DNA from 3 places in the Lysinibacillus phoenicis genome. Region 3 is predicted to be linked to each of the others. Evidence: riboswitches for the same ligand, from Rfam matches in the RefSeq annotation. Region 3 holds a riboswitch; each other region holds the start of a gene.
The links. Region 3 has a riboswitch for cobalamin ahead of ABC382_RS01375 (energy-coupling factor ABC transporter permease). Riboswitches for the same ligand answer to the same signal wherever they lie in the genome.
Positions count from the first base shown of each region.

Region 1: linked by a shared signal. The riboswitch ahead of cobT (nicotinate-nucleotide--dimethylbenzimidazole phosphoribosyltransferase) and the one ahead of ABC382_RS01375 (energy-coupling factor ABC transporter permease) in region 3 are both predicted to bind cobalamin.
Region 2: linked by a shared signal. The riboswitch ahead of ABC382_RS05665 (ribonucleoside-diphosphate reductase subunit alpha) and the one ahead of ABC382_RS01375 (energy-coupling factor ABC transporter permease) in region 3 are both predicted to bind cobalamin.

Region 1 is NZ_JBDFMP010000002.1:1,643,444-1,647,682, forward strand. Features, by position in the region: gene ABC382_RS09915 (methionine gamma-lyase family protein) at 1-171, opposite strand, end outside; gene ABC382_RS09920 (trimeric intracellular cation channel family protein) at 513-1,118, shown strand; gene cobT (nicotinate-nucleotide--dimethylbenzimidazole phosphoribosyltransferase) at 1,172-2,227, opposite strand; cobalamin riboswitch at 2,317-2,492, opposite strand; gene ABC382_RS09930 (DMT family transporter) at 2,534-3,388, opposite strand; gene ABC382_RS09935 (hypothetical protein) at 3,647-4,042, shown strand; gene ABC382_RS09940 (rhodanese-like domain-containing protein) at 4,088-4,239, opposite strand, start outside.
Region 2 is NZ_JBDFMP010000002.1:845,239-849,477, reverse strand. Features, by position in the region: gene ABC382_RS05680 (bifunctional adenosylcobinamide kinase/adenosylcobinamide-phosphate guanylyltransferase) at 1-292, shown strand, start outside; gene ABC382_RS05675 (ECF transporter S component) at 324-818, shown strand; gene ABC382_RS05670 (hypothetical protein) at 815-1,498, shown strand; cobalamin riboswitch at 1,608-1,797, shown strand; gene ABC382_RS05665 (ribonucleoside-diphosphate reductase subunit alpha) at 1,961-4,174, shown strand; gene ABC382_RS05660 (ribonucleotide-diphosphate reductase subunit beta) at 4,187-4,239, shown strand, end outside.
Region 3 is NZ_JBDFMP010000002.1:45,456-49,694, forward strand. Features, by position in the region: gene ABC382_RS01360 (energy-coupling factor ABC transporter ATP-binding protein) at 1-581, opposite strand, end outside; gene cbiQ (cobalt ECF transporter T component CbiQ) at 578-1,351, opposite strand; gene ABC382_RS01370 (energy-coupling factor ABC transporter substrate-binding protein) at 1,357-1,629, opposite strand; gene ABC382_RS01375 (energy-coupling factor ABC transporter permease) at 1,631-2,377, opposite strand; cobalamin riboswitch at 2,522-2,705, opposite strand; cobalamin riboswitch at 2,949-3,131, shown strand; gene ABC382_RS01380 ((2Fe-2S) ferredoxin domain-containing protein) at 3,278-3,649, shown strand; gene cobJ (precorrin-3B C(17)-methyltransferase) at 3,654-4,239, shown strand, end outside.

The sequences.
Region 1 (4,239 bases), 1.6 Mb from region 3:
TGATGGATGTAAATGATAATCACTTACTTGATGCTTTCTGAAAGCTGCTAGCACCTTCTGTTGATTATAAAATGCCATTTCTTCGACCTTTGCATGATAAGGTCGAACTCGCTCCTCTATTTGTGCTGCTAATGATAGCGTTTGTACTGATAAGTTAGATGTAAACGTCATTCTTTTCTTCTCCATTTCACCGTTGTCCCGCATTTCAATCAGTAAGATTTTTATGATCTAAATTGAACTAACTCTCTCTAGAATTTGCTAATCAACTACTGGTATATCAACGCTCATGACAGATCTTTTTCTTTATTTCATTATCATCTTAACAATTTGTATGTGTACCTGCAAAACTTGCCTATTGTTTCTAAGCGCATTTTACGCTAAGCTAATGTGCGGACTTGTTTCAAGAAGCGTGTTTAATGACTGAATTTGGCTCATAAATCCATAGATTTTGTTACAAGAAAAGTCTTTTAACATAAAAAGAAGTTTATTTATTAATAGAAGGGGTGAAAGGAATGGCTTGGGAGGTTTTTAGTATTATCGGAACAATTGCCTTTGCTATTTCTGGGGCAATTATTGCCATGGAAGAAGAATACGATTTATTCGGCGTCTATATACTCGGAATTGTAACTGCTTTTGGCGGAGGGGCTATTCGAAATTTACTTATTGGACTACCTGTCACGACCTTATGGGGGCAGGATATGATGTTTCAAATTGCGTTAGCAGCGATTACTATATTTTTTATTTTCCCTCATCATTTGATTCAGCATTGGCATCGTTGGGGTAACTTCACAGATGCGATTGGCTTATCAGCATTTGCAATTCAAGGTGCGTTGTATGCCGTGAAACTAGATATGCCTATTAGTGCTGTGATAGTAGCTGCTGTCTTAACTGGTTCGGGTGGCGGCATTGTGCGTGATTTATTGGCTAGACGTAAACCATTAGTTCTACGAGATGAGGTGTATGGTGTTTGGGCTGCACTTGCAGGGCTAATTATTGGATTTGAAGTGTTTACAGGAGACATCTTCCTTTATATTTTATTCGCCATCATCACAGTGTTACGCATTCTTTCCTATATGATGAAATGGCGTTTGCCTTTACGTAAGCTAAATCGAGCATAATGAGTGGGGAATAAGCCCAAATAGTATTGGAACTATACAGGCTTATTCCTTTTTTATTTAGCTAATAGTTGCATCGCTTCCTCTAACGTCACCATATTGTTCATCATGGAGCAGGCTGCATCTAAAATGGGAAAAGCTAAGGCGGCACCAGAGCCTTCTCCTAAGCGCATGTTCATATGTAGCATTGGTTCAATGCCGAGTAACGCTGCGGCAATTTTAGCACCCGGTTCCTCTGAAGCATGGGAAGGGATAATATAATCTTTTACTTTCGGTTCAAGCTTATATGCGATAAGTGCGGCAATAGTTGAAATAAAACCATCAATCACAACCGGCTTACGATGGACAGCTGCCCCTAGTATGATACCAGCCATGGCCCCTATCTCTAAGCCCCCGACTTTAGCTAATACATCTAAACCGTCTTGAGGGTCTGGTTGATTGACCTCAATAGCTTTTTTAATAACCGCTGCTTTATGAGCAATGCCACCATTGCCTACACCTGCCCCAAACCCTGTTACTTCAATTGGATCACATCCAGTCAATACAGCTAAAATAGCAGCACTAGGTGTTGTATTACCAATGCCCATTTCACCTGTGCCAAGTACATTAGCCCCTTTTGCTATTTCCTCTGTCGCCACATGAATTCCTACTTCAATTGCTTGAATGGCTTCCTCTTTAGACATGGCAGGTCCTTTTGCAATATTGTCTGTACCGTACTTTATTTTATTGATGATGACACCTGCACCGTGTGGAATCTCTTCTTTCACCCCTACATCTACTGTGACAACCTTGGCATTGGTAATGTTTGCAATTGCACAAACGCCTGTACCACCTTGAGGGAAATTTAATGTTTGAAAGACCGTAACATCTTGTGGATTCGTGGTTACACCTTCTTCACAAACACCGTGATCAGCAGCACAGACAATAATGACCTTTTTATCAACGAGCGGATATAATTGTCCAGTTATCCCAGAAAGCTGCACAGCAATGGACTCTAGTTTTCCTAAACTACCAGGGGGCTTACAGAGAGCATCTATACGCTTTCTTGCTTGCTCCCTCGTTTTCATGTCAGCACCTTGGATGTTTTGTAACGTGTTTTGTAGTAATTGCATGATAATTTCTCCTTTCCTTTTAAGACAAAAAGAAAAAGCCTGTAGTTTATCGTCACAACAAATAAACTACAGACTTTTCCATCATCCATACCTTTTAAAGCAAATAGGCAGGTCTCCTGGCTCAAGTTCAGCATTCCACAGCACCTTCCCAGCAACGCGCTAGTGGTATTTACTATAGAACTCCCTTATACAGTGGCGGGTCCGCTAAAGATTTTCACTTTATTCCCTATTCTCCCCTTTGGGCACCTAATGCTTTTATTAAATTACTTTAAATCTACGACAGCTTATTCTTCCTGTCAAACCCTTTTACACTTTTTCGATTTCACTTTGTAATGTGGAGCCTAATAGGAGAATGGCTCCTATTAGTTGTAGCAGCGTCATTTTTTCTCCAATAATCATCGTGGAGATCACTAATGATGTCAGTGGATCAATATAGCTAAGAATAGCTATACTTTGACCTTTTAGCTGTGACATGCCTAAAAAGAATAAATAAAACCCTATACCTGCATGGACAATGCCCAATACGATGAGTAATAGAATAGAAGCAAAATTTATTTGCATCACCTGAAAACCCGTCGTTCCTACAATATAGAGGCTGAGGAAAAATGCAGCTAAACAGAGTTGGATAATCGTATTATGTGGTTCCTTTAACCCGCGAATATTTTTATTTGTAAATGTTAGTAGGGTGTAAAAGCATGCCGCAATCAGACCATAGACAATACCAATTAAGTGTCCACTATTTTCTGCGTTCTGACTTTGCATTATCAAAAAAAGACCGATAAGTGCTACACCAACATAAACTATTTTTCTTGCAACTAGCTTTTCTTTTAAAATAATAGGCGATAAACAGATGACCAATACGGGTGCAAAATAATAACTTAGGGCAGCATTAGCAATGGTCGTTTCCTTATACGCCTGAAATAAAAATATCCAATTTCCACATAAAGCAACACTTGAAATTAATAACGGCCATTTATTCAGGACAATAGCGCTTCTTGCAAAGCTTTCCTTTTTATAAATAAAAATTACTAGTAAAAAACAAGCACCAATGCCACTCATCCAAAAGGCAATCTCACTAGAAGCTAAAGGAATATACCTTGCAAAAACACCGACAGCACCAAAAATAACCATAGATAATACAAATGCTAATTTTCCGCTCATTAAAAATTCCTACTTTCTACGCATATAGTTTGAGCCTATACAGTAGAATCTAATAAGAATGAGCAATCAGTTATCGGATGCCTAAACAGTAGATTCTAATGTAAAGACATTGTTGGGGGTGCTATTGATCGAAACATACAAAATCCCTCCTTCATTTCATGTTATCATAACATATTTCTGAAAATTCAGGAGAGTTTGTCTTTGAAAAAATGAGGTAAATTATTCAATAATCTAAATGATGAAAAAGGAGAAGATACGATGAATGCAAAAGAATTAAGAAACGCCATTGCTGAAACATGTGAAACTCATGATAGCCTGTATGCCCAGCTCGTAAAACCAATTAATCAGTTATTAATGGACATCGACGCATCTATCAGCGAAGAAACAGCACATACAATTATAAAAAATTTAAAATTATTTCATAGCGGACATAAATACATTACGGAGTGTCACTTTGATGAAAGTGACAATTTTTTAAAGGATGGTATTGAGCTTCTCCAAAAGGGGGATCTTGCGAATGGTGCACTACAAGTTTACGGGGCTGGTTTGAACTTTGCCAGTTATGCTGCAAAGATTAAAGGACAAAAAAATGTGAATCTTTATAACAATTTTGCAGAAAACTTTGGTTACATTATGAATTCATTAAAAGAATAGAGCTAAAAAAGAAAGAGTAGGCACTCTTTCTTTTTACGTATCACATTATTTAAATTCTAATTCTCCATCATATGCAAGCATGCCGCCTTCAAGATTTGTTACATCAAATCCTTGAGCTTCTAAATAGGCGCAAGCATTCGCAGAACGAGCACCAGCCTTACATACAACAATATACGGCTTTTCTACATCTAATTCAT
Region 2 (4,239 bases), 800 kb from region 3:
GATCGCACCAGCCTGTGAAGTGCTAGTGATTAGAAATTTAGAAAACTGGTTGATGACTCAAAATCTAGAGGACGATGACCAAGTGGTTCAAGCGGTACTTGCAACCTTCAGGAGGCTTGAACAGCACTGTATGCTAGCGCTCATTGTTAACGATATGGGGCGCGGTGTTGTGCCAATAGACAAACAAGCGCGACTCTTACGCGATACATGTGGTCGTTTATATCAGGCTTTATTCATTGAAGCCGAGCAAGTTGTACGTATTTGGTACGGACTTGCCGAACAGCTGAAGTGAGGTAAACATACTACAGAAAAGAGGACATGGAATGGATCGACAAAGATTAAGGAATTGGATATTGACAGCAATGGTAGCAGCCATTTGTGCAGTAGGGGCAGTTATTAAGGTGCCGGCATTTATTTCGACTGCTGCACTCGACTCGGCTCCTGCCTTTTTGGGCGTAGTCTTTTTATCCCCATTTTTTGCAGGTCTTGCTGGATTTATCGGTCATTTTATTACAGCGTTGACTGCTGGATTTCCATTAGGACCACTACATCTTATCATCGCGATCGAAATGTTCATCGTCGTGTGGATCTTTGGCGTAATGCATAGAAAAGGTCTACATGTTTGGAAATGGCCAGTGGCACTCGTATTGAATGGCATTGTGGCACCATTACCGTTTTATTTTTTAATTAGCCCCGCCTTTTTCTGGGGTGCATTAGGTAGCATTCTTATGGCAACTGTTATTAACCTAGTCATTGTTGCAGTAGTGATGCCTGTTTTATCAAAGGTCTTTTTGCGTAAGGAAGGTCGCGTTCAATGAGAAATGCTATGAAAGTGGGCACGTTCATTGTGACAATGGATAATGCGGCAGCCATTGGGGAAAAGCCACAAGATGTAGTGTCAGCATCTGACCAACTAACAGCTTACATGACAGCACGTGTGACATTTTTAGAGCAGCTTGCGGCACAGGCATTACCTTGCCAAGTTTTACTCGCTAATTTCTCTGGTGATACGGCATGGACACGTTATGAAAGAGGTATTCAACAGGTGTTTGAGGAAACTGGTATAGCCTGTCCTGCAATCGCAGGAAGTACGGAATCGAATATGCCCACGCTACAGTCAGGTGTAGCCATTACGATGCTTGGGGAAATACAACAACGTCAACCATTTGACCATGAACAGCTCAGCTGGTACACTTATGGCTTGCCGCTTGTAGGGGAAGAAGTGTTAGCGCATCCAGAAGACGTTGCACAGCTTCAGCCCATTTTTCAGGCATGGCAGGCGGATATCGTGCAGCAAGTTTGGCCAGTCGGGTCAAAGGGGCTACAAGGCGAATTAGCGCGTCTTTTTGGACAGCAACAAGTTGAAAGTTCGCTTGATCTGACCAAATCAGCAGGTCCTTGTTCGGTCATTTTGCTTGGCATCGATCCTAAAAAAGAGCAGCAGGCACAAAATTTTTTCCAAAGAAATTTTGAAAAACTACGCAAAACTGCACCGTAATAGGGCTTGTTTCGAGCAAAAGGGCTGCCTTAAAAATCGCAAGGTACGAAACACCTATTGCAACACGAAACACAATATGTTAGATTTGTTTAGGAGTTAAAACACAATATATAGTATTTGGACAAGCGGTACCAATATGGTTTAAAAGGGAATTCGGAACAAGAGTCATCTTAAGCCGAAGCTGTCCCCGCAACTGTAAGTGCTGACAAATAATCAAGAGACCACTGTTGAAAAAACGGGAAGGTGATTATTTGGAGGAAGCATGAGCCAGGAGACCTGCCGAGATGTTCAAGACAGCAACACATTCTTCGGGGATTGAGAAGTGGAGGCGAGAGATTTGTTCACTTCTTTGTGTGCACGTCCTTCATTTCCATTTCCGATTTTACAGCGATCACGTAACCGATAGATGTTGCGTGATCGCTTTTTGTGTTGCTTGGAGAAAGAAAGGGAGAGAATGTGTACATGACAATTCAAATCGAACAGCAACTAGCTAAGTTAAAAAATAGTTACACGGAGGATGAACTTGAAAGCTTTGTAAGGTTATCGGATCGTTGGCTACGAAAAAACGACAATGCCACTTTTGAAGCATGGGCGGATGCGATGATTTTACAAACACTTAGCCTAATTGATGAGGAAGAGCCCTATTGGACATTTGTGGCTGCACACATTTATTTAGAAAAATTATACGATCAATTTGCAACGCGACGTGGCGTTTCACCAAAGGATGTTTATCAAGAATTTTCAGCTCATCTTGCACACTACACTGAAGCGGGCTTATATCATGAAAGCCTAACAACAAAATATAGTGAGCAGGAGCTTCAACAATTAGCCAGCTATTTAGAACCTAGTCGTGACGAGCTATTCACGTATATTGGCTTGAAGACATTAATGGATCGTTATGTTGTACGTGATTATACAAAAACACCTGTAGAGCTCCCACAAGAGCGTTGGATGGTCATAGCCATGACATTAATGCAGGATGAAACAGAAAATCGTCTAGAAAAAGTGCGAGAAGCTTACTGGGCGATGAGTAATTTATATATGACTGTTGCAACACCGACACTATCAAATGCTGGTAAGACACATGGTCAGCTTTCAAGTTGCTTCATCGATACAGTGGATGACAGCCTACAAAGCATTTACGATACGAATACGGATGTCGCAACATTGTCTAAATATGGTGGTGGTATAGGCGTTTACATGGGCAAAATTCGTAGCCGTGGCTCGTCCATTAAAGGCTTCAAAGGTGCATCAAGTGGTGTGCTACCGTGGATTAAGCAGCTCAATAATACGGCTGTCTCTGTCGATCAGCTAGGGCAACGTCAAGGAGCCATCGCGGTTTATCTTGATGTTTGGCATAAGGACGTCTTTACGTTTTTAGATTTACGCTTAAACAATGGTGATGAACGACTACGTGCCCATGATATTTTCACAGGGCTATGTTTACCAGATCTATTTATGGAAAAAGTAGAAGCCCGTGGAGAATGGCACTTATTTGATCCACATGAAGTACGTGAAGTGATGGGCTTCTCTTTAGAGGATTTCTACGATGAAACAAAGGGCAATGGCTCCTTCCGCACGAAATATGCAGCATGTATTGCTAATCCATTATTAAGCCGTGAAGTAGTACCAGCCATCGATATTATGAAGCGTATTATGCGCTCACAACTCGAAACTGGCGTTCCATTCATGTTTTACCGAGATGAAGTGAACCGCATGAATCCGAATAAGCATGAAGGAATGATTTATAGTTCGAATTTGTGTACAGAAATATTCCAGAATATGTCAGCGACGGAGTTTGAATCCATTACATTAGAAGACGATGTTATCGTGACTCGTCGCAAGCCTGGAGATTTTGTGGTTTGTAACTTGTCCTCTATTAATCTAGGAAGAGCCGTGCCTGCTAATGTCTTAGAGCGGTTAATTCCGATTCAAGTACGTATGCTTGATAATGTTATTGCGTTAAATACTATCCCTGTGAAACAAGCAGAGCGTACGAACCTACGCTACCGTGGTATTGGACTTGGCACATTTGGCTGGCATCATTTATTAGCCTTAAAGGAAATTCAGTGGGAATCAGATGAAGCTGTAGAATTTGCGGACAAGCTTTATGAGGACATCGCCTACCTAACAATTCGTGCCTCTAACGCTTTAGCAAGCGAAAAAGGAGCGTATCCATTATTCGAGGGCTCTGATTGGCAAACAGGTGCCTATTTTGAAAAGCGCGGCTATAATAGCGACAAATGGAATGCTTTACGTGAGGCAGTGGCGAAAGAGGGAATGCGAAATGGCTATGTTATGGCAGTAGCCCCTAACTCATCGACATCGATTCTAGCAGGAAGTACGGCGTCAATTGATCCGATTTTCCAAAAGAGCTACTCAGAAGAGAAGAAGGATTACAAAATTCCTGTAACGGTACCAGATTTATCACCCGTAACGACTTGGTACTATAAATCAGCTTATTTCATCGATCAAAATTGGACAATCAAACAAAATGCAGCCCGTGCTCGCCACATTGACCAAGGCATTTCACTAAATTTATATGTTCAAAATACGATTAAAGCAAAGGATTTACTGGCACTGCATATGAATGCTTGGGCAAGTGGTGTGAAAACGACCTATTATGTACGCTCCACATCAGTAGAATTATTAGAATGTGAGTCTTGTGCAAGCTAGGAGGAAAAAACAATGACAACGATTACGAAACGACAAATTATGGATAAGGAAGCACCTAACCGTTC
Region 3 (4,239 bases):
ATCGTTCTTTTACCGTCTGCTAATTTAGCTAAAGTTTGTAAAACTTTTGAAGAATAATAATTATCTAGACCAGCTGTTGGTTCATCTAACAGGAGGACAGAGGGCTCCATCGCTAACACACCTGCCATTGCCACACGTTTTTTTTGACCTACACTTAAAAAATGAATCGGTTTTTCGAGTAAATTTCCCACTTCTGTCTGTGCAACAGCCCATGCTATTTTTTCTTCAACTTTTGCAGTAGACCAACCAAGGTTCAGTGGTCCAAATGCGATATCTTGCTTGACAGTGCCTGAAAAAAGTTGATGATCCGCATCTTGAAAAACGATGCCGACTTGCTGGCGAAGTGCCTTTAATGCCTTTCGATTGTATTGAAGCTTATTTCCTTCAAATAATATCGTTCCAGCAGTTGGCTTCAAGATGCCGTTCAGATGCTGAAATAAAGTCGATTTTCCAGCACCATTATGACCTAGGATGGCGATTTTTTTTCCTTTAGGTATGTGTAAGGTAATGTCTGTCAGAGCCTTCGTTCCATCAGCATAGGCATAGGACAGCTGATTTAGTTCAAAATAACAGTTTTTCATGAGAAGTATCCTCCATATACGATGAGCACTAGAAAAATAACGGCCATGCCTAGCCAGTTTTTCTTGCTATAAGAGCTCGTCTCTTGCCAATAAACGCTTTCACCGCCCCGTGACTGCATGGCATTGTTGAGCTCTCGACTACGCTGAAACATTTCAACAAATAGTGCCGCAATAAGCATAGATATAGAGCGTAGCCACTGCATAGGTGAATGGTAGCCAAGCCTGGCCTGCTGGGCTAGATGAATTTTTTGCATGCTCCCTAAAAAAATAAAGATAAAATGATAGGTTAATTCTACTAGCTCGACTAGGAGTGAGGGAAGTCGCCATTGTCGTAGCACAAAACAAATTCCTTGTACGGATGTGGTCAAAATTAAAAAATATAAACAGCTAATACTGCCAAGAACGATAAAGAACAAGTGTTGCGCAGTTAGGACACTTGCTTTCCCGATGAATATTGTCCAAGCCATCCACGTGAAAGACCAAACATGCGCAGGTAAGACAGTGGTTGAAGGTGTAATAGCTAGTAAAATGGATACGAGACTCGTCAGCAAGAAAAAAGCTGGTAGTAATAGTAATTTAATATAGTATTTAAGCGGGATTTTCGCACCTATAATGATAAAAGCACTCATTACAAAAAATGTAATGAGTGAAAGACGTTCATCTTTCATGATAAGCGTTACTAGAAGTAGTCCAAGTGAAAAGATCATTTTTTCAAGTGGATGAACGAACGCTAGCTTATTGAGGTAGGCATATTTATCAATGAGCAACATGTTGGTTAACCTTCTTTATGTTTGCCGCGCATATAGCCAATGAAGTAGCCAATAAAACCAGCACCAATAGCGGCTTGTAGGACGAATAATAAGCTTTCGATTTCACCACTTGGCGGCTCCCATAAGCTGTCGAACCACGGTTCATATTCTGCATCGATTTCTCCAATAGCAGCTTCTGCTTCTCCATCAGCACCACCAAATTCTGCTCCTTTTTGGATGAACAGTGGGATGATGGCTAACAGCACTACAATCACTAATAGCAATACATTACGTTTCATTTTAATGTGCCTCCTTTGTAGAGAAAACACGTAAAGTTTTTAATTCGCTGACATTGTATTTTTTCAAGAAATTCATCACAATGACTGTTAAAATTCCTTCACTAACGGCTAACGGAATTTGAGTTAAGGCAAAAATTCCTGCGAACTTTGTAAAGGATGCCATAAAACCTCCAACCTCTGAAGGGAAGGCTAGTGCTAGTTGGACAGAAGTCACAATATATGTACCTAAGTCACCAAGCATAGCGGCAAAGAAAACGGCAAGTGAAAATGACAACCCTATTTGTTGAGCCCCTTCAAAAACAAAGTAAGCAATAAACGGACCGACAATAGCCATAGAAAAGGCATTGGCTCCTAAAGTAGTGATACCACCATGCGCTAATAGTAATGATTGGAATAATAACACAATCGTCCCAATGACACTCATTGCTAAAGGTCCAAATAAAACTGTTCCAAGTCCAACGCCAGTTGGGTGGGAGCAGCTCCCGGTAACAGAGGGGATCTTTAAGGCCGATAGCACAAAAGCAAAGGCTCCTGAAAGCCCTAAGAGCATTTTTGTTTCAGGGTTTTCTTCCATTGTTTTTCGAATGGAACGCAATCCTAGAATAATAAAGGGAGTCGTGATGACCCACCAAAAAATGGCCCATTCAATGGGTAAAAAGCCTTCCATGATATGCATAGCAAAGGCTCGGTTTGGCACGATTAACAAGGCCAATAAAAAATAACTAAGTTTCCACCATGAAAATGTCAAAAGCTTTCCTCCTAACGATTAGTTTTTTAAGAATGTAGCGTGCGTAAAATAAAAAAGCACTTCTCCGCTGCTGGAAAAGTGCATAGCTAAAAAAAGCAAATCATTCTCATCTGCTAAGCCGCACACCTATCCTCGTAGGTTGAAACGATCACCTTTTTTTCGGCAGGTCTCCTGGCTCTAGTTCAACACTTTATAGGTCTTCCCATCATTGGACAGTGACATTATCTATAAAGCTCCCTATTACAGTGGCGGGACCGCGCCGGATTCAAACCGGCTTCCCTTTTAAGTAAAATGGCAAGCATTTTACACCGAAAAAACATAAAGTTGTGAGATTTCACGACAAAGTGTAACATAAATTTCCATAATTGTGCTAGATTTTTTTATATAAAAATTTTTAATTGCATATCCATATAGAAAATTTAGATAGAAGTAAGGAGAACTTAGTTTTTTAAAGAATAAGATTCGAGCAAAATTGATAAATTTGTCATAAATTTTTAAAGAAATATTGAAATTTTAAAATAATAAGATATGATAGAGACAGTTTTCTAAAAAATGAAGAAGATAATAAATTTCATATAAAACGTCAATAAGTGCTCGAATAGCTCGAGATAATAGGGAAATTGGTGAAAATCCAATACAGCCCCCGCTACTGTAATAGCTGATGAATTCGCAGGTACCACTGGTGAAAACTTGGGAAGGTGCGATAGTAAAATGAAGCTTAAGTCAGGAAACCTGCTTATTTGATTGTGCATGCAAACTTTTCGGAGGGAGAAGTTGAAGCGAGAGCGAGTACCTGTATTTTATTCTATTCGTTTTTATTTGGCTTCTACAAAACCTTTACTCTTCGTTAAGAGTGAGGGTTTTTTCTTTTTCCAGAAAGCAAATGAGGGGAGACAGAAGATGACAACATGGAATTTAGAGGGGATGAAAACACATCTCTTTATTTGCAATGGCAGTAGCTGCATGAGAAAGGATGCTGAGGAAATTACCTTAGCCATTCGAGATGAAATACAGCGACAAGCACTCGATCAGGAAATACATACGACAAGAACGCGCTGTAATGGACGATGCAAGGATGCTTGTGTAGTCATCGCCTATCCACAAGGAAATTGGTATCGAGTGCCATCAACAGAGCATGCAAGAATACTCGTACAAGATTTACATCATGAATCATTATACAACGAACATGTCTTTACACTTCGGGAAGGTACATTACAGCGTACAGCACAAACGACAGCCATTAAAGGGATCGAAAAGGTGAAAGAGGGGTAACAGCATGGCGCAAAAAGGGAAAATTTTCGTAGTGGGCTTTGGACCTGGAGATTTTAAGCATATTACGACACGAGCAGTAGAAGCTTTACAACAAAGTGATATGATCATAGGCTATAAAACCTATGTAGAGCTTATTCAAGATTTAGTCAGTGCAAAGTCTATTGTCAGTACCGGAATGACAGAAGAGGTATCACGTGCTCAAGAGGCTGTTCGTCAAGCAGAAGCAGGCAGCATCGTCTCCGTAATTTCGAGTGGGGATGCGGGCGTATATGGTATGGCGGGATTAGTGTACGAAGTGTTAATCGAATTAGGCTGGACAGAAGCTACAGGCATTGAAGTAGAAATAGTTCCTGGTATTTCAGCAATCAATTCATGTGCTAGTTTACTAGGGGCTCCGATTATGCATGATGCTTGTACCATTAGTCTGAGTGATCACCTAACACCATGGAATTTAATTGCAAAGCGTGTCGAGGCTGCTGCAATGGCTGATTTTGTTATTGCTTTATACAATCCTAAAAGTGGTAGGAGAACAAGACAAATTGTAGAAGCACAACGAATTCTCTTAGAATATCGCTCGCCAGACACACCAG